Regions from separate parts of the Marinomonas sp. genome, predicted to be linked through region 3. Evidence: predicted binding sites of a transcription regulator. Region 3 holds the regulator's gene; each other region holds the start of a gene.
The links. Region 3 encodes PhoB, which activates phosphate uptake and scavenging genes when phosphate is short. Its sites were predicted from a motif close to TGTCATANNNNTGTCANA; they were not measured.

Region 1: the regulator PhoB is predicted to act here: its motif matches at 4,603-4,620, upstream of ACO05V_RS18260 (PhoX family protein).
Region 2: the regulator PhoB is predicted to act here: its motif matches at 4,620-4,637, upstream of ACO05V_RS20820 (choice-of-anchor I family protein).

Annotation. Positions count from the first base shown of each region.
Region 1 covers NZ_OZ245329.1:3,819,158-3,826,384, reverse strand. The annotation lists gene hflK (protease modulator HflK) at 1-578, opposite strand, end outside; gene ACO05V_RS18285 (hypothetical protein) at 1,077-1,382, shown strand; gene ACO05V_RS18280 (hypothetical protein) at 1,415-1,879, shown strand; gene ACO05V_RS18275 (hypothetical protein) at 1,816-2,235, shown strand; gene ACO05V_RS18270 (ABC-F family ATPase) at 2,450-4,033, shown strand; gene ACO05V_RS18265 (MmcQ/YjbR family DNA-binding protein) at 4,093-4,512, shown strand; gene ACO05V_RS18260 (PhoX family protein) at 4,750-6,651, shown strand; gene ACO05V_RS18255 (EAL domain-containing protein) at 6,985-7,227, shown strand, end outside.
Region 2 covers NZ_OZ245329.1:4,343,471-4,350,697, reverse strand. The annotation lists gene zapE (cell division protein ZapE) at 1-168, shown strand, start outside; gene ppnN (nucleotide 5'-monophosphate nucleosidase PpnN) at 333-1,706, shown strand; gene glsB (glutaminase B) at 1,835-2,746, opposite strand; gene ACO05V_RS20820 (choice-of-anchor I family protein) at 2,885-4,570, opposite strand; gene nudC (NAD(+) diphosphatase) at 4,680-5,486, opposite strand; gene tdh (L-threonine 3-dehydrogenase) at 5,560-6,585, opposite strand; gene ACO05V_RS20805 (glycine C-acetyltransferase) at 6,589-7,227, opposite strand, start outside.
Region 3 covers NZ_OZ245329.1:498,706-505,932, forward strand. The annotation lists gene ACO05V_RS02290 (chorismate--pyruvate lyase family protein) at 1-469, shown strand, start outside; gene ubiA (4-hydroxybenzoate octaprenyltransferase) at 466-1,320, shown strand; gene phoB (phosphate regulon transcriptional regulator PhoB) at 1,405-2,100, shown strand; gene phoR (phosphate regulon sensor histidine kinase PhoR) at 2,097-3,443, shown strand; gene ACO05V_RS02310 (response regulator) at 3,543-4,385, opposite strand; gene cysZ (sulfate transporter CysZ) at 4,385-5,164, opposite strand; gene ACO05V_RS02320 (peptide ABC transporter substrate-binding protein) at 5,486-7,096, shown strand.

The sequences.
Region 1 (7,227 bases), 3.3 Mb from region 3:
AACACAAAGGCAATTAAGAGAATGATCCCTGCCATTAAATAGGCGAATTTATTGGTGGGTAAAGACGGAAGGTCTAAACGCCAAACCGAATCGAGTGAAATGAGCGCAATCGATGCGATAACAATGATCCATACGACATCTTCACCAATGGCATTTTTTATGGGTTGTATGCGCTTTTTATGGAAACGGGAAAAGAACAAAGAAACGACATTAGGTTGTTTTTCTTCGTCTTCTAATTCATTGGCTTTATCGGCGTGTGTATGTAGGTTTGTCTCTTGATCGTTGGTCGAGGTAGTTTCATGGGATGAAAAGGTTTCGGCTCGCCAAGCACTGACACGATAAGCCGATTGAAAAGCCGCGGCTAGTAAGATCAAAGAGGCGCCAATATTGATAAGAATGGGCAACCAAATACGATCGCGAGAAAAGAGAACACTGATCAATCCGCCGAAAAAGAAAATAACGCCCAGTAAGGTAATACCAATGCCCCATGATAGTAGGCGACGGCGATGAAGCGTGGCTAATTGAAAACGAGGTATGGACGCCAGTTGGGGATAACCAGCTTCTAGGTCAACTCTCATTCACTCTCCGAAAATGTAAGGTATGGTTGGCAGGTAATCGTAATATGTATTCGATTGGAGTGTTAGTGTATAACAAAACCAGTCAACTACATCCTACCGTAAGCGCTTGCTTATCTATTTAGACATTTTTTTGCTTATTTGGGGTTGTTTTTTAGCCAAGGTAAAGAAATTGCATAAACTTGATATTGGTTATTTCAGGTTTTATTTATGTGGGACTACAAAGTGAAGCGATTTTTAAAACATTAACCAGAAAACAAGTAAATAAAGCGTGTTTCTTTGAGCTTATTTGACCATTATAAGCGAACCACGTAGTGTAAATAGTGAAACGTAAGACTGTTTTCTAGTTAGTGTTTTATATTTCTCAGCTATAACTAACATAAGAGAATCTCTTCTTACTTTTTCTACAATATTCATTAAGTTTAATAACTTACTTAGTTTTTTTGTCGCTACATTGGCGTTGAAAAGTTAATTCTAGTTCTAAAAAAGGAGAATCAAGATATGGCTACAACAACCAAGAGCACGACCCAATCAAAAGCACACGAAAAAGTAGACAGCGCTGCAGAAGCCGCCCATAAAGGTGTCGATAGCGCTGCTGAAATGAAAGAGCATAGCCAAGAACGTATTGAAGAAGTGGCTCATCAGATCAGCGAACAAGCCCACAAAATTGCTGAAACCGCGAAAACTCAATCGGAAAAAGTATCTTCTGCGGTCGGTGAATACGCCAAAGAGCATCCTGTAAAAACCATCGGTATTGCGTTTCTGGCTGGTGCATTGGCAGCCAGTTTTTTATGCAAGCGTAAATAAGCATATAAACTGTATTGATGGAAACGTTATCGATGGAAACACCACAGCACTCTGACTCATCGCAAGAAAAATCTGACTTTGATGAGGTTATTGATTCCCATAAAAGTTGGTTAAAGAGTGTATTGGGGCTTGGAGCGTTAGAAGCAAAGTTATGGGTGACGTCCAGTGCCCAGCTTCTTGCCTTAATGTGTGGTGTGATTTTCTTATTACTCACCACTTGGTTATTAATTATTGCAAGTAGTGCCGCCATTGCGTGGAGCTATGGTTTTTCGCTGGTCGGTATTTTATTAACCGCCACGTTAGTGACGTTTTTAAGCGCTGTCGTTTTGCTGTATTTGGTGAAACGAACATTAAAAAAACATGGATTTCACCCGTACTTTGGACGCTATTATTCCAACGGAAGAGACATAACTGAAAAAAGGAGAGTGCCATTATGTTTGGTCTTAAACGAATGCATAAGCAGCGTGATCGCCTTTATTTGCGTACTCAAGTATTAGAAAAACGCGCCAAACTGTCTCGTGAAAAAGCCGTGGATAATATTCTAGATAAAGCGACTAGTCCGACAGGGTTGATTGCTAGCTTTGTATTAGGTGCAAGCACACAACTTGATATTACAAAAAAGGTTAGGAAGAATTTGCTTAATGGCGCTAGTCGAGATGTATTAAGCTTTCTGATGTCGCAAGTCTCTGCGTATATGGCGAGCAGCACCGCGCCAGCGAGTCCCTCTCCTGAAAGTACGCCTCCTGAAAGTGAAGAGCCAGAAGTAACCGAGTCAAAAATCCATTCAGGCGAAGAAAATATTTCCACCTCTGTAGCGCCTTCTGTCGCAGCAAAAGATACAGGCACTTTATAAGGCAGTATCGATCATGCACTGTGATTGAACACTATGAGTTCGTTAAATAAACAATCACTGCTATTACTCTAATTTGTTCAAAAAAACGACACTTAATCCTCGACTTTAGCGCCTTAAGTCTCTATATTCGCCCATCTTTGTGTTTGTCATTTGACCCTGCTTTTGTGGTCTGTATGAACGTTTTTCTTTTCTCTCTGTTTTAGGGCTTTTTCCTTTGATCTCCACGGCTAATATCACCATGCAATTTGGCGCAACGCCATTGTTTGAAAACATCTCTGCAAAATTCGGTAACGGTAATCGCTATGGCTTAATTGGCGCGAACGGTTGCGGCAAGTCTACCTTTATGAAAATTCTGAGTGGGGCGCTGACGCCAACGTCTGGTAACGTTTCAATTACGCCGGGTGAAAAAGTCGGTACCTTGAGTCAGGATCAGTTTGCTTTCGAAGAATATACAGTGGTTGATGCTGTGATTATGGGCGATGTGGCGCTGTGGAAAGTGAAGCAAGAGCGTGATGCGATTTACTCTAAGCCAGAAATGAGCGAAGAAGATGGCATGCGAGCCGGTGAGTTAGAAGCCGAATTCGCTGAGATGGATGGCTACAGTGCGGAAAGTCGCGCAGGCGATATTCTGTTGGAAGCGGGTATCGAAGAAGAATTTCATTTTGGCCTAATGAGTCAAGTTGCACCGGGTTGGAAACTTCGTGTTTTATTAGCGCAGGCCCTGTTTGCTAACCCTGATATTTTGCTATTGGACGAACCAACCAACAACTTGGACATCCATACCATTAACTGGTTGGCTGGTGTGTTGAATCAACGTAAATGCACCATGATTATTATTTCCCATGACCGTCACTTTTTGAACTCTGTGTGTACTCACATGGCGGACATCGATTTTGGCGAATTGCGTATTTACCCTGGTAACTACGAATACTTCATGGAAGCGTCGTCTTTGATTCGCGAGCAGTTGTTAACTGAAAACGCGAAGAAAAGTGCTGAAATGGATGACTTACAAGCGTTCGTAAACCGCTTTTCTGCCAACGCATCTAAAGCAAAACAAGCCAGTTCACGTGCTAAGAAATTAGAAAAAATTGAATTGTCAGAAGTAAAGCAATCTAGCCGAATGACACCGTCGTTGTCTTTCAAACAAGACAAGAAACTTCACCGCCATGCGTTGATTTTAGAAGATCTTGGTCACGGCTATGATGAATTGCTATTTTCTGGCGGCAATATCATTTTAGAAGCCGGTTCAAGACTGGCTATTATCGGTGAAAACGGTGCCGGTAAAACCACGTTTTTACGTTGCCTGATGAACGAATTAGAAGCCAAGCAAGGTGAAATTAAATGGGCTGAAAATGCCGTGATTGGTTATTGTCCACAAGACAGCACGGATGATTTTGACTGCGACTTAACCTTGTTTGATTGGATGTCTAAATGGCGTACGGTAAAGCATGATGACCTAAAAGTACGAGCTATGCTGGGGCGTTTGCTGTTTACCGCAGATGACTTCAACAAAAAAGTACGAGTGTGTTCTGGTGGCGAGAAAAACCGCTTATTATTCGGTAAGTTGATGATGATGGATTTAAACGTCTTGGTTATGGATGAACCAACTAACCACATGGACATGGAAGCCATTGAAGCCTTAAACAATGCTTTGTTAGACTTTGATGGCACGCTGATTTTTGTCAGCCACGATAGAGCGTTTGTGTCGTCTTTGGCGAATCGTGTCATTGAAATCAAAGGGCAAAAAGTCGTTGATTTCCAAGGTACTTATGACGAATATCTTGCTCACCAAGGGTAAAATCGTCAAAATATAGTATTTATCGAGCCGTTTTATTGGATAACAATAAGGCGGCTTTTTTGTTTGTTTTCTTCTGCTTTAAAGGTTTTGGAGTACTGTCGGTGAACATTGAAACGTTGAAAAAATACTTACTTTCTAAGCCAGAAGCAGAAGAGCATTACCCTTTTGATAATCATACTGGTGTATTTAAGGTTCAAGGAAAAATGTTTGCCTTGTTAATTAAAAAGCAAAATAAACAACTGCTTAACCTAAAATGCGATCCAGCCCACGCAATAGAATTACGCGATATATTTGCAGAGGTCATTCCTGCTTATCACATGAATAAGCGCCATTGGAACTCAGTTGTTTTGGATGGTGATTTACCCAATGGCGAAATAGAAAGGCTGATTGATCATTCCTATGGTTTGGTTGTGAAAGGTTTAAAAAAATCCATTCGGGAGGGTTTAGAAATTCGATATGCTGGAGAGATCTATAAATAGTCTCTAGATAAAAAATACTACCTTGTAAAACTTCATTCTCTGCTTCTTTTCTTATCATTATTTGCCTTTCAAGTATCCGTGTCGTTTCACTGTCATTTCTGTGTAATGTTTTATCAGTAGATTGAATTTCAGCTTCCTTTTGCAGGGGGAGGCATTCTATTCAACCTTCTGGTTAAACACGTTGCTAAGGATCGAGTAACTAAGCGACTAATATTTTATAAAAAATAGGGCAGTGTTATGAATATTAAAAACAATGTAAAACTAGGCTTTGATGAGTTAGATGAATTGGTTCGTCCAGCACCTGAAGTGGTAGAGTTCGAAGAAGTTGCAAATAAAATGGTGTCTCGCCGTGGCTTTTTAGGTGGTGGTGCGGCAGTGGGTGCCGGCGCTTTTGTCATGGGGTCGACGACCTTGGCTGCGGGTAACGCATTAGCTGCTGGAACGACAGAATCTCGCCTTGCATTCAGTATGGTAAAAGCCAATTCATTGGATACTGTGACAGTACCAGAAGGTTACAAATGGGAAGTCGTTGCTTCTTGGGGGGATCCATTGTTTAGCAACGCTCCAGCTTTTGATGCTGTTACTGGTGGCACAGGGTCTTCTCAAGAATTAGCATTTGGCGATCACAATGACGGCATGGCTTTCTTCTCTAAAGATGGCAAACAAATCATGGCCATCAATAACGAATACACCAATGAAAAAACACTTCACGCTAATCGTGCTGATGGCATGCCTGCAACCGCTGATGACGTTCGTAAGAATAAAGCGGCTCACGGCGTATCCATTATTGAAGTCGCTCAACGTGGTGGTAAATGGGGCATTGTTCAAGATTCTCCTTATAATCGCCGTATTACAGCTGATACGGAAATGGATATTACTGGTCCAGCACGTGGCCACAAATGGTTACAAACATCAGAAGATCCTAAAGGTTTGGTAGCAAAAGGGACTTGGAATAACTGCGGCAACGGGCAAACGCCATGGGGCACGTATTTAACCTGTGAAGAAAATTTTAATGGTTACTTCACTGCTGGTGATAAGAACTACAAAATGCCAGAGGCCTTTCAACGTTATGGCATGAGTACAGAAGGCCGTTACAACTGGGCATTGTCAGATGATCGTTTTAATTTGACAAAGGAGCCAAATGAGCCAAATCGCTTTGGTTATATTGTTGAAATAGATCCTTTGGATCCAACTGCTCGTCCGAAAAAGCGTACTGCTCTTGGTCGTTTTAAACATGAAAACGCAGAGCTGACGATAGCTGCTAATGGTCATGTTGTCGTTTACCTTGGTGATGATGAGCGCGGTGAATTTTTATATCGCTTCATTTCTAAGCATAAATATTTAGCGGGTGGGAACAACCGTGACTTGTTGGAAGAAGGTACTTTGTACGTTGCTAAGTTTCATGATAACAACCGCGGTGAATGGCTGGCATTGACGCCTAAAACCACAGGTATGACTGAAGCTGAGATTTCTATTCATACTCGTATGGCCGCCTCTAAAGTGGGTGCTACTACCATGGACCGTCCAGAGTGGGTTGCTGCTCATCCTCATAAAGCGGAAGTGTATTGCTCGCTAACGAACAACAAAAATCGTGGCGTTAAACCAAATGCAGGTGGCGATGCAACGCCTGCTGGTGGTCCAAACCCTCGTGTGAAAAACAATTTTGGTCAAATCGTGCGTTGGATGCCAATGGACTCGGATCATACTCACAATGAGTTCAAATGGGACTTATTTGTTTTGGCGGGTAATCCTGCTGTTTATGACGATGCCAATGCGGGTTCTAAAAACGTCAATCAAGACAATATGTTTAACTCGCCAGACGGCTTGAAATTCGACTCTAAAGGCTTGTTATGGATTCAAACTGACGGTAATTACTCAAACGCAAAAGACTTCCAGGGCCAAGGTAATAACCAGATGTTAGTGGGTGATCCTGAAACAGGTGAGATTCGTCGTTTCTTAGTAGGGCCAAAAGAATCTGAGATTACTGGTTCTGCTTGGAATGCTAGTAGAACCACTATGTTCATTGGTGTTCAGCATCCTGGCGAAGAGGGGAATTCTCATTGGCCTGATGGTGGACAGTCTGTACCTCGCTCTAGTGTGATTGCTATTTCTCGTGAAGACGGTGCAGTGATAGGTTAACAATCATCTCCCTTATTAATATTTCAGCCCATCTAAAGCCAGTATGACATTCATACTGGCTTTTTTTGTCTACACTTAGAGGAGATTTTATTCTTTGTGTTTCATACCGTTTTAACTTATGACTTATATCATAGGAGACATAAATAATTCTTATATCGCCTTGTTTCATATTGAATAAAATGTCAGTCTTGCTAATGTGCATGATAGATGCAATTAATTAGATTTTTTGTTTGATGGAGAAGATGTTATTTCTAGTCTCTTTTTTGATTTTTACGAGTATGGATGCTGTGAAGATAATACGGCAGCGGGATATAAAAATTTAAGTGAGTAAAAATGGGTGTCGTATTTTCCAAATCATTATTTACTAAACAAGCCATTTTAACCTTAGCGCTTGCTGTTGTTTTAAGTTTAATCAGCAGTGGTATTCAATTCGTTGATGGAGTGCGATCTCAAAAGGCAGAAATAAACCAAAATTTCGAAGTACTACTCACCTTAGTTGAAAAGCCGTTGGCAGAAGCTGTTTTTCGCTTGGATACCGCTTTTGCTCAACAACAAATTGATAGCTTGCTCTTTAAT
Region 2 (7,227 bases), 3.8 Mb from region 3:
TATGACCATCAGGTGGTGCTGTTGCTAAACGCCAACGTGCCATTAGAGAACCTGTATTTGAATGGTTCATTGTTGTTTGAGTTCCGCCGTACTCATAGTCGTTTAATTGAAATGAAATCCCATTACTATCAAGCGTTGCGAATAGGCATTGCGGGCAAGCTTTATTGACCAAATGGACGGCTTAAATGGTTGATTTCATTCTGACTATTTTTGTTAAGTTCTTCGTAAAAGCTTGATAAAACAAGAATGCACGACCACTATATTTAGAGACAATGAATCTAAAAGCAATAAATTTAAAAGACACTCATAAAATGACAATAAGGAGGGCGATCATGCAGTATGAAGATCGCGTTGATGCGTTAGTCGCACCGAAAGGTTCGTTAGAAATGTTATCTCAAGATGAGATTTATCGTCTGTCAGAAGAATCCGGCCCACTTCATGAATTATTTCATCGTTGTGCTTTGGCTATTTTGAACTGCGGCAGTGATTCTGATGACCCGCAAGCAGCCATGGAAGAATTTAAAGATTTTGAAATCCACATCGTGCAACAAGAACGAGGCGTTAAGTTGCAATTGAAAAATGCACCGGGTAGCGCCTTTGTTGATGGCAAGATGATTAGCAGTGTGCGCGAAATGTTGTTTAGCGTATTGCGCGACATTATTTTCACTCAGCACGAATACATTCTTGCTCGTGGTTTAGAAAACGCCAGTTCAGACAAATTAACCAATGTGGTGTTTGAATTATTACGTAACGCGAATGTTTTCCGCCGTATTCAAAATCCAGACATGATTGTGTGTTGGGGTGGTCATTCTATTGCGCGTCACGAGTACGATTACACCAAACGCGTGGGCCATGAATTGGGTTTGCGTGAGCTAAATATTTGTACCGGTTGTGGACCGGGTGCAATGAAAGGGCCGATGAAAGGCGCCGCCATTGCTCACGCTAAACAACGTATCAAAAATGGTATCTATTTAGGCTTAACCGAGCCGGGCATTATTGCCGCTGAATCTCCGAATCCTATTGTGAATCAGCTGGTGATCATGCCAGACATTGAGAAGCGTCTTGAAGCCTTTGTTCGTGCTGGTCACGGCATTGTTGTCTTCCCAGGTGGTGCCGGAACCGCAGAAGAAATCTTATATATTTTGGGCATTTTGTTACACCCGAAAAATGCTGATGTGCCGTTTCCTTTGGTGTTTACTGGGCCAAAAGAAAGTGCGGATTATTTTGAGCAAATACATGCCTTTATCGGTGATGTATTAGGGGCGCAAGCACAGAATAAATACCGCATTATTATTGAAGATGAAGTGGAAGTGGCGCGAGCCATGAAGCAAGGTATGGAAGAAGTTCGCCAATACCGAAAAGCCCATCAAGATGCGTTTTACTACAATTGGAAATTGCATATTCCAGAAGAGTTTCAGTATCCGTTTGAACCAACACATGAAAAAGTGCGTGAGTTGAATCTGCACTTTAATCAAGAAACACACTTGCTTGCAGCAGATTTACGTCGGGCATTTTCGTCAATCGTTGCCGGCAACGTGAAAGCGCAAGGTGTGGCTTATATCAAAGAGTTTGGGCCATTTGAGATCCATGGTGATAAAGCTTTGTTGGCGAAGCTGGATGCCTTGTTACAAGCGTTCGTTCGTCAGCAACGTATGAAGTTGCCGGGCAGTGCGTATGTGCCGTGTTACAAAGTCATCACAGACTAACTGGATGGCTACTGCGCTTGCCAATACTTTGTTAAAAACAGTGATACTAAAAAAGGGCTGCTTGTGAAGCCCTTTTCTGTTTCTAGCTTTTAGTGTTTTGGTTCTGGTTCTGGTTCTGGTTTTTAAAACTAACCAAACACTGACCAGCCGATGCTTTCCGATAGCGCTTCAAGCGCTGCCATGCCAGCGAGTGAGTTGCCTGACTTATTGAGTTCGGGTGACCAAACACACACCGAAAAACGATTAGGGACGATGGCAAGAATACCGCCGCCTACACCGCTTTTTCCCGGTAGTCCAACACGATAAGCAAAGTTACCCGCTTCGTCGTATAAGCCGCTGGTGGCGAGTAGGCCGTTTACCTGAGTGGTTTCTCGCGCGCTCAGTACTTGCTCACCACTAAGCTGTGAGTAGCCCTTGTTGGCAAGGAAACTAAAGGCTTTGGCTAAATCTACACAGTTCATGCGCATGGCGCAGTTATCAAAGTAGCTATGCAACACGTCTTCTACATCGTTTTCAAAGTTGCCAAAGGCTTTCATCAAATACGCCATGGATGCATTGCGTGCTCTAAACTCGTATTCCGAGCTGGCAACGATTTTGTCTGAGTTCAATAGTGGATTATCGGCTAAGCGACGAATAAACTCTCGCATGGCGTAATGGGGCGAGGCAAAACGTGACTGATTCATGTCGCTGATGACCAAGGCGCCAGCATTGATAAAGGGGTTGCGGGGTACACCAGCTTCGTATTCTAGCTGAACTAAGGAATTAAACGGATGGCCAGACGGTTCGCGCCCAACACGTTTCCACATTTCTTCGCCATAATGTTTGATAGCAAGCGTTAAGCTAAAGACTTTAGAAATACTCTGGATAGAGAAGTCTGTGTAGGCTTGGCCGGCATGATAAAGCTCGCCGTCGTTGCTGTAGATGGCAATACCAAACTGATTAGGATCGACATTGGCCAATGCGGGAATGTAGTCTGCGACTTTGCCTAAACCGATTAATGGTTTTACTTTTTGTTCTATTGAATGCAGTAAATCTTCCACATCGCTCTCATTAAACAGTATTAAAGGGGGCGGCTAGTATAGAGAAAGTGATAGGGAAACCCCAGTGTAATTTTGTTAGAAAAAAGGCATTAAAAAGCCCCCAAAAAGAGGGGGCTATAAGTGATTTGTTATGGACAATTATTGACGTGGTGAAATGCCGTAAACCGAGGTGGTTCCGCTAACTTCATTGCCAACAATTAATAGAGCTTGACCCGTTGGGCTGTCTTCTTTTGATACAAAGCTCATGCCTTCTGGACCAAGATCACCAGCAGCAGAAGTATCTACTTTTGCATCAAAGTTTCGGCTTGTTAAATATTGCACAAACTGGCTTTTTGCTGGCGTGGTGATGTCGTAAACCATGATGCCGCCCACACGCTCTAAACCAATGAAGGCATAAGTGCGACCATCAATTTGACCTAGGGTGAGTGCTTCTGGCTCAGGGCCTTTGTCATCGCTACGACCATCGATTTTATTTGAATCATTCGACGCGTTAAAGCCATTTTCGCCTAATCGATCTGCCGTAATACGCTCGAAATCGCTGCCGCTGTCAAACACTTGCTCGCCAGTTTCACCGCTCCAGATAGAAAATGAACGAGCGCCGTAACCATACAACTCAGTAAAGGTGCAGTTGGTTGGTGCGCCTTTCACAAGTTCACAGCCTTTGGCACCTAATGTGCTGGTGATTTTCATGCGCCCTAGGTTTTTATCGTCTTCTAACTTGCCTTCAATGCTGTGCTTTAGCGGGCTAGTTAGCGCAAGGCGGCTGTTGAATTCAGCAAGGTCTTTGACTCGATATTCTTCGCTAAAGCCTTTGTAATCTCTAGAGTCGCCTTCGTTAGCAGTGACGATATAGGTTTTGCCTGAGATCATGTAAGAAGCAATAGTATCTGGCATGTACATGCCTAGAACAGGCCAGTTTTGCAGCTGAATGGTTTTATCTTTGTCACTCACATCAAGCTCATTACCAGTTTTGTTGTAATCTTTTACGCCTAAAGCCCAGATGGTATCGACTGATTTCTTTGAAAGATCAATTTTGGCAATGCCGTTATTTTCTTGTAGCGATACAAATGCGTAATGGTTGTCTTTAGATACTGTGATGTATTCTGGCTCTAGGTCTTGAGCTACGCTGGCATTAGGGCCAAAAATACGCAATCCAGCTGGACGTTCAGTAGCACGTGATCCGCCGTTATTGAAGTCACGGAATGACACCTCAGTGACATCTTTTTGACTTAATTTCGTGATGTCATTTGGGATAGCGATGATGCTGACACTGCCTTCTGGGTCGATAGTGTATTCATCGTTTGGCTCGCCTTCGTTCGCTACAACAACCTGCTTGCCATCGTGGGTAAAGGTCACCATATCAGGAAGTGCTCCGACTTTTACTGCTGTGATAAAGGCATGACCATCAATTTTGTAGAAAGCGATGTAGCCCATGTTCTGTTTTGGTTTGGCTTCAATGGCTACCGCCATAATGCCGTTATGAACGCTGACACTGTTTGCGGCGCCAAGGGTTATTCCCATTAAGTCTACAACGTCTTTGCTGACATCCAGTGTTTTGATTTTATTAGGCGACGTCGGGTTCTTCATAGAAAGAACATCAACTTTGCCAGAGTTTGCATTGACCACAAATGTCTCATGAGTTTTTGCATCATACGCCACAATCTCGGCAGCGCTGCCGTCAAAAACGCCAGATTCATAGCGGCCTAAGAAGTTCAGTTCAATAGAGGAGGTTGCAGATTGAGTGTCAGAATTATTTGTGGCACAGCCGCTTAATAAAGCAAGCGTGGTGCACAAAGGAAGCGTAATCGGAAGACGTAAACGCATGTTTTTGCTCCAAGTGGGGAAAAATTGTGCATCTACACTAACGTTTGAATATGACAAATAAATTGCAAATGCCAGTAAGTTTGTACTTACTTGCATTTGCAATCACAACTTAAGAGGCGTGATTTCTGATGTGGTCTACGTGTGAATTGATGAGCTGCCCAGAGATCGTCGCATTGTTGGGAATATTTGGTAAGTCGTCGATCTGATACCAATGGGCTTCTTCTATTTCACCGGGTGCGGGTGTGATTTCACCATCAGCGTAGTCTGCAAAGAATCCAGCCATTAATTGATGTGGAAAAGACCAAGGCTGGCTGCTGACATAGCGTATATTAGTGACTTCTAGGCCGACTTCTTCCCTTACTTCCCTTGCTACGGCTTGCTCCAATGTTTCGCCAGCTTCGACAAAACCAGCGATATTGCTAAATCTGCCTTTGGGCGCTTGTGGACCACGAGCGAGTAGTATTTGATTGCCTTTGCGGATTGATACAATCACACAAGGGGAAATTCTCGGATAATGGCGCAGGTTACAAGATGGGCAAATTTTTGTGTGCTCGGCTGCATGTTTTTCTTTCATCGGTGTGCCACAGCGGCCACAAAATTGATGGTCGCGATCCCATGTAGATAATTGGTGAGCACGGCTTAATAAAATGTAATTGTGTTGATCTTGTAAGAAGAGCAGATCTCTTAGACCAATTTCAGTAAAGCCTTTGGGAATAGATTCAAAACGACACACGAAGATATCTTGGCCATGCCATTGGCCACAATAGACAGCACTCATTTTTGAATTAGGTTGGAAATGTGTAAAAGGCGTAAGAAATTGATTTTCTGACTCTACTAATACTTGGTTTCGATATAGCAAAATGTAGAGCGCATCTTGATGGGGAAGCGGATGTGTTTGAGTGCCTATTTCTAACATGTGATTGCTCGGTTTGCGTCTAAAAGAATTACGCTAACGCGATCATCTTCTAGACGCAATAACCTAAGAGAATTTAATTCCAATCCAGAATAACTTTTCCTGATTGACCTGATCCCATGGTGTCAAAGCCTTGCTGAAATTCATCGACGTTAAAGCGATGGGTAATGATCGGACTAATGTCTAAGCCAGACTGCAACATCGCGACCATTTTGTACCAAGTTTCGTACATTTCTCGTCCATAAATGCCTTTGATGACCAGGCCTTTAAAGATCACTTGGTTCCAATCGATGAGTGTGCCTTTGCTCGGAATGCCCAGCATGGCAATTTTTCCGCCGTGGTTCATGCATTCCAACATGGAGCGGAAGGCCGTGTCATTGCCAGACATTTCCAAACCCACGTCGAATCCTTCATTCATGCCTATTTCTGTCATGACGTCTTTTAACGACTCATGACTAACGTTGACGGTGCGAGTGGCACCCATCTTCTTCGCTAGATCTAGGCGGAAGTCATTCACATCAGTAATCACCACATTACGTGCGCCTACGTGCTTAGCAATGGCTGCAGCCATAGCGCCAATTGGGCCTGCACCTGTGATTAAAACGTCTTCGCCGATTAAATCGAATGACAGAGCGGTGTGGGTCGCGTTACCAAATGGATCAAATATCGCGGCCATATCATCGCTAATATTGTCAGGGATTTTGAATGCGTTGCTAGCAGGAATGACTAAATATTCGGCAAATGCTCCGCTACGATTTACACCGACCCCGAGGGTTTTTCGACAGAGATGACGACGACCCGCACGACAGTTACGGCAATGACCACAAGTGATGTGGCCTTCGCCAGAAACGCGGTCACCAATCTTGAAGCCAGAGACTTCTGGGCCGATTTCTGTGATCACACCGACAAACTCATGACCAACAGTCATTGGTACTGGAATGGTGTTTTGTGCCCAATCGTCCCATTGATAAATATGCATGTCCGTTCCGCAGATCGCAGTTTTGCTTATTTTTATGACGACATCGTTATGTCCGCATTCTGGATGTGGAACCTCTGTCATCCAAATGCCTTTTTCGGCGTGAAGCTTCGCAAGCGTTTTCATTATTTATTTCCTTCCTTCAATGACGCCCATCTCGCGGCCTACTTTGGTAAAGGCGTCTATGGCGCGATCAAGTTGTTCCGTTGTTAGTGACGCTGACATCTGTGTACGAATTCTGGCCTTGCCCATTGGTACGACTGGATAAGCAAATCCTGTCACAAATATCCCTTCCTTATATAGCGCATTTGCCATCTCTTGTGCGAGTTTAGCATCACCTAAAATAACAGGAATGATTGGGTGGTCGCCAGGAACGAGGTTAAAGCCTAACGCGCTCATTTGAGTGCGAAAGTATTGGCTGTTTGCTTTTAATTGCTTACGGGCAGAATCGCCTTGTTTGAGAGACTCGATAATTTGTAAGCTGGTGGCGGTAATGACAGGCGCTAGTGAGTTAGAAAACAAATAAGGGCGAGAGCGTTGGCGTAACCAATCGACAATGCTTTTAGAGGCGCTGGTGTAGCCGCCAGACGCGCCACCAAGGGCTTTACCCAATGTACCAGTGATAATGTCGATACGACCCAGTACATCGCAATACTCATGGCTACCGCGGCCATTTTCTCCGAGAAATCCAACGGCATGTGAATCATCAACCATGACTAACGCGTCGTATTTATCGGCTAGATCACAAATGGATTTTAGATCGGCAAT
Region 3 (7,227 bases):
ATGGCCTTGGCTGATCACACAAGACTCTTTGACGGCAAGACTTAAAAGCCTAGGAACCTTAACGGTTGATGTGCTTGACGATGTTTGGAGCACGCCAACAGCGAGAGAAAGAAAACGCCTAAAGTTGCGCCCTAGAGAAGCAGCACGTATCCGTACTGTCTTGCTCAAAATCGATGGTAAAGCCGTTATTTATGCCCGCTCTATTATTCCAGCCAGATCGTTAAAAGGGCATTGGCGGCAAGTAAAGTATTTAAAAGACAAACCTCTGGGTGGCTACTTATTTCGACATAAAGGGCTTTCCCGAAGCTGCATTGAGGTGACTCAGCTACCAAAACGCCTGTTTCCAAACCAACCAAACGCGTTATGGGCGAGACGCTCTGTGTTCCACCAGTTTGGCCCTGGAATATTGGTCAATGAAGCTTTCTTTAATGAGATTAACCAACTAAAAACGCCGTTTGGATTGTTATGAATAAACTTAAAGACTACGCAGAATTAACTCGATTCAACCGCCCTATCGGCTCATTTTTGCTGATGTGGCCAACGTTGTGGGCACTATGGCTTGCAGCCGATGGCATGCCTGAGTGGCATTTAGTGGTGATCTTCGTCTTAGGTGTTTTCAGCATGCGTTCAGCAGGTTGTGTTATTAATGACTTCGCCGATAGAAAAGTCGATGGCCACGTTGAACGCACGAAGAACCGTCCTTTACCTTCTGGTCGAGTATCCGAAAAAGAAGCGCTGATGCTGTTTTGCTTCTTGTCGATTTTGAGTTTTATCTTGGTGCTATTTACGGATATGAGAACGATTTTACTGTCGTTCGCAGGATTGGGGCTTGCTGCCCTGTACCCATTTATGAAACGATATACTCATCTGCCTCAGCTTTTCCTTGGTTTAGCCTTCTCTTGGGCGATTCCTATGGCCTACAGCGCACAAGGTGGAGACTTAGCGGATCCAGAATTATGGATGCTGTTTGTCGCAAACTGCTTTTGGACTATCGCCTACGATACCTATTACGCCATGACAGATCGTCCAGACGACCTTAAAGTTGGTATCAAATCTACAGCAATCTTATTTGGCCGATACGATTTATTCATCATCGTTTGCCTGCAAGGACTCACCTTATCTTTATTAACTTGGATTGGTCTACTAGCAGGATTACATTGGCTATATTTTGTATCACTCGTAGTTTGCATTGGACTCTTTTATCAACAATTTAAACAAGCCAAAGAACGTGACCGACAAGCTTGCTTTCGCTCCTTTCTAGACAATAATCGTGTTGGTTACTGTGTTTTCATCGGTCTAGTTACAAGCTATTTTATGTAATATATGGCAAAGTTGTGACAATGTAACAGAATTGTCACATCAGATCGTTTTAATGAAACCGTTCCTGAGATGAGGATAAATCCTGTGACCGGTAAAAAAGTATTAATTATTGACGACGAATCTTCCATACGCGAAATGATCGCTATCGCACTTGAAATGGCGGGCTACGAGTATTTGGAAGCAGAAAACATTCAGCAAGGCCATGAAATCATTGTGGATCACCGTCCAGATCTGATTCTTGTCGATTGGATGATGCCCGGCGGTAGTGGCATTGAGCTGACTCGTAGATTGAAAAAAGACCCTACGACGGCCGAAATCCCAGTCATTATGCTGACAGCGAAAAGCGAAGAAGACAACAAGATTCAAGGTTTAGAAGTCGGTGCAGATGACTATATCACCAAGCCTTTCTCGCCGCGCGAATTAGTGGCACGACTAAAGGCCGTGTTACGTCGCGCAACGCCTCAAGGCGTTGACGAACCAATCGAGATCGAAGGTCTGACCCTTGACCCAATTAGCCAACGAGTTACCATAGGCAGCCGTCCCTTAGACATGGGACCGACAGAATACCGTCTATTAAAGTTTCTCATGACCCATCAAGAGCGAGCCTATTCAAGAGCGCAATTGTTGGATCAAGTATGGGGCGGAAATGTCTACGTTGAAGAACGTACCGTTGATGTCCATATACGCCGTTTACGCAAAGCCATTGGTAGCACCCATGATTTCTTGATACAAACCGTACGAGGAACTGGCTACCGCTTCTCAGCAAAAAGGTCCGTATGAAAACAGTTTGGCGAAACACCATTATTACTTGGCTCGCGGGGCTCGCGGCCTGCATTGTAATAGGCTTAGTTATAGGTCAATTATTGGGTGTTTTGTTGCTATACGTTTTAGGCTCTTTGTACTGGCAGCTTTATCAGTTATACCAATTCCATAACTGGCTACGCCATTCAGGAAAAGCGGCGCCACCAGAAACAAGCGGTATTTGGGGAGATGTCTTCGATGCAGTTTATCGCTTACAGAAAAAACAGCGCAAGTCTAAACGCCGCATGCGCCAAGCTCTAACAAGAATTGAAAGCTCCACAACCGCCTTAAAAGAAGGCGTTATCATGGCGGACAACCAAGGCAACTTGGAGTGGTGGAACAACTCGGCGGCGCACTTTCTTGGATTAATGCGCCCGGTTGATCGCGGCCAAGTCATTACCAATATTGTTCGCAACCCAGAGTTTTTCCGTTACTTCAGTCAAAAACGTTTTGGCGAGCCATTAGTCATCAAATCCCCAGCAAAAGACGGCGTGTATTTAGAGATTCAAACCACGCTATACGACAAAAACGACCATCTAATTTTTGTCCGTGACGTGACCCGTTTACACTTGCTAGAACAAATGCGCAAAGACTTTGTTGCCAACGCTTCCCATGAGCTGAAAACTCCGCTAACTGTTATTAAAGGTTACCTAGAAACCCTCGACATGTTCAAGGACAGCCTGCCTAAAAGTATGCAAAAAGGCATTGTAAACATGTCTGAGCAATCAGAGCGGATGGAACAACTTATTGAAGATCTATTGCTGCTTTCTCGCTTAGAAAGTAATGACAAGCGCGAAGAGAACCAATGGCATAAGCTCTCAGACCTAGTAAAAACTATCACTAATGCGACAACGCCCATCTTGACGGACAAGCATACGATTAGCGTGCAAATTCCTGAAGAATCTCGACTGTACGGCTCTTACAAAGAACTCTACAGCGCCTTTTCGAATCTTATTTTTAACGCCATAAAATATTCACCAGATGGTGGCGAAATCACTATAAAATGGGAGTCCAGTGAATTTAATGGTGTTTTCTCTATAAAAGACTCAGGCATTGGCATAGAGCCAAGATACATTCCTCGACTGACTGAACGATTTTTCCGCGTAGACAAAGGACGTGGTTCAAAAACAGGTGGCACAGGTCTTGGCTTAGCCATCGTAAAACACGTTCTACTACATCATGACGCCAAACTACAAATTCGCAGCCAACCCGGTTTTGGCAGTACGTTTTCTTGCCACTTCCCAGCGAATCGAACCAGAAACGATACTATTCCAGCGATAGAGTTTAATATCGACGAAACACCGCCAACAGATCAATTATAAAAAAGGGAAGCATGGCCTCACGCTTCCCTTTTTTAATCTTCAAATCAAACCCAAAAATACTTATAGAGACCTTTGCACGAAGTCACGAGCGAAGGTCTTTTATAAGCTATCAAACAATTGGCTAATAAACGCCTCTTTCTCACTGTCCTGATCAATCAAACTCAAGATAACCGTCAAAAAGGTCGAGTCATGTTTTTTCTCGGTGGTGGCAACGGATTGAATATAATAATTCAAGCGATTCACTACTCCTTTGTACTCCAGATCCAATACAGCTTGTCCTAATACTTGTGGCACAACATCGTCGCTCTTAATAAACATCGTAGCTTCGGTTTTGCTGAATTGAATCACCATGCATCGAAACTGTTTATTTTCAAAACGTACGATAGTTGGAATTTTGACATCCTTTACTGAAACAGCAGGTGCATCAGGATTGGTAAACTTCGTCGCTTGTACAGAATTAGATTTTCCTGCGCCCATTAATACATCTAATGATGCGGAACTGACTCCGCCAGGAGCGCTGGATTCACGCGGCTTTTGAGAGGATAACTTGCGTTCAAGGTTATGCTTTTTCGCCGCTGAAATAACTTTATTTACCAGTTGTTCGCTAGAAAACGGCTTACCAAGATAATCAGTAACGCCCGATTGTACCGCTTCCACCACATGGCTCTTATCGCCACGACTGGTGATCATCACAAATGGTACGTCTTCTTTTTTATATTTCGGTTGTTCTCGACACCATTTAAGCAGCTCAACACCTGTCATTTCAGGCATCTCCCAATCACACAACACCATATCAAATTGCGTCTTTGTCAGCATTTGCTGGGCCTTACGGCCATTCACTGCATCTTCAATCTCGACAGCTGGGAACTGCTTACGCAATGTGCGTCGAATCAAATCACGTGTAAAAGAAGCATCATCTACTACCAATATTTTTAACGACATTACTTAGTTCCATCAGTGCGATCTAACAAGGCAGAAAAATCACCATGTTGCGACCTAAAAACCGAAATCCACAACAACGTAGCAGCGACTACAGCAATCGGCATAACGAATAAATTAAAGAAAGGGATCGTCAAACCGACCATCACTATGCCGCCAAACGTCCAACATAACAAAGGTTTGGAGCGCAATGCCATTCTCATATTATGAAATTTAACCTTATTATTATCAAAAGCATAATCCATATATTGAAGGGATAACATCCAAGCTGAAAATAATAATAACAATACTGGTGCAATCACATTAACAATTGGAATAACAGACAATAACAAAAGTAAAATAAAACGAGGCAAAAAATACAATATTTTCTGACATTCCCTCTGCAAGCTTCGACCAATAATAGCCATAATAACACTCGCGGTTAATGTTTCATCAAAGACTTTCCCCGTTTCTTTTTCCTCTACTTTCTCCGCTAGAAACGCCATGAAAGGCGCCGCTAAAATATTCACGCCGACAGAGAAACTATAGAACAAAAGTACACTAATAACAGCGCCGAAAATCAAATAAAACAGCCAATTCACAAAAGAAATCCACTCTGGTAAATACCCCATCGCGGAGTCCATTAAGGTCTGAAAATAACTAAAGGCGACCATATACAACAAGCCCACCAAAACAAAGTTCGCCAACAAAGGCGCCAATATAAAGAGCCTTAAATCTTTTGAGAGAACCAAAGGAAACGCTTTTAAAAAAGCCCCCGCCGCTTTAAATGGATGTGTAATCACAATGTACCTTTCTTTAAAATTGGTCTTAGTGCCACAGAATATCATGACGACTTTCGCGGCTCCAGAAAGCCTTTCTAATGACCCGCTAAATAAACCAAATTAACTGCGCAGTGCAAACATTTTAAGAGTCTAACAGACCATTTCCATCACTCTTTTATAAAGCTTACATTTATTAGACGCATGACCTGATACGCAATTTCGATTGTGACCTTTTGTAAATTGGTGAACTATGAAACCTTAAGACGAATACAAACCAGTGCTGGTAAGCGTCTGACTATAAAAATTGCACATAAAAGCTAACTAACAAGGGACATAATCAAAATGAAAAAGACATTACTCGCCAGTGCCATCATGGCCACTTCTCTTTTCGCTCTACAAGCCCAAGCGGCAGAAGTACCGGCTGGCGTAGAACTCGCCGCTAAACAAGAACTCGTTCGTGGCGGTGGCTCAGAGCCATCTACAATGGACCCTCAAAAAATGGAAGGCACACCAGCGTCTATTCGTTCGAAAGATCTTTTCGAAGGTTTGTATAACCAAGACGGCGACGGCAACCAAATTCCAGGCGTGGCAAAAAGCTACGATGTAAACGCGGACAACACGCAATACACCTTCCACCTACGCGACGACGCTAAATGGTCCAATGGCGACCCAGTAACCGCTGAAGACTTTGTTTACGCTTTCACACGTGCTGTAGATCCTAAATTGGCCTCTCCATACGCATGGTTCATGGAAATTCCTGCGATTACAAACGCAACTAAAATCATTGCCGGCGAAGCGGATCCTTCCACGCTTGGCGTCAAAGCATTAGACGCCCACACATTCCAAGTATCCCTTGAGCGTCCTGTACCTTACTTTGTGAAAATGACGTCTCACCAAACCATGTTCCCAGTACCTAAAAAAGTGGTCGAGAAATGGGGTGATGACTGGACTAAACCAGAACATATGGTGTCTAACGGTGCCTATAAAATGGACGAATGGATCGTCAACGAAAAAATGGTGTTCACTCGTAACAAAAACTACTGGAATGACGCCAAAACCATCATTAACAAGGTTACCTACTTACCAATTGAATCGCCTAACGCTGAGTTAAAACGCTTCCAAGCAGGTCAAATGGACCTTAGCTATGAGCTACCAAACGACCACTTTAAACAGTTAATGCGAGACATTCCTGATGAAGTTGTCGTTACACCAAAATTAGGTACCTATTACTATCAGTACAACATAACAAAAGCACCATACAACGATGTACGCGTACGTAAAGCCTTGTCTTATGCTATTGACCGTGACGTGATCACAAAATTCGTAACAGGTACAGGTGAAATTCCGGCTTACTCATTCACACCAGAAGTGGTAAATGACTTCTCTCCAGCAACGCCTGAATACGCAACCTGGACACAAAAAGAGCGTAACGAAAAAGCCAAAGAGCTGTTAGAAGAAGCGGGCTACAGCAAAAGTAACCCTCTGTCTTTCAGCTTGCTATACAACACCAACGAAAACCACAAGAAAATCGCTATTGCGATAGCTTCAATGTGGAATAAAACCTTAGGTGTTAACGTTACCTTGGAAAACCAAGAGTGGAAGACCTACATAGAAACGAAAAAACATCAGCAATTTGATGTAGCTCGTGCAGGTTGGGTTGGTGACTACAATGAAGCTTCTACCATGTTGGATCTTCTAACTACGACTCACGGTAATAATGACGGTAAATACAGCAACGCAGAATACGATAAGCTATTACACGATGCGCGTACCATGCAGCACCCAGCCGCGAACTACAACAAAGCAGAAGAAATCGCCATTGAGCAAGATATGGCCGTTGCTCCTATCTACCAATATACAGAAAAACGTTTGGTAAAAAGCTACTTAGGCGGTTACATGCCTAACCCAGAAGACAACGTTTATGTGCGCGATATGTACATCATCAAACACTAAGACTTTGCTTTCTAGATTAAAAAGTACTTAGAAATTAAAAAGTACTTTGTGTTAACACCATGCCCAGCGCAAAAGCGCTGGGCATCTCTTGAATTCCCTACAGGTTCCTAGCATTAGCCGTTATTTATAGC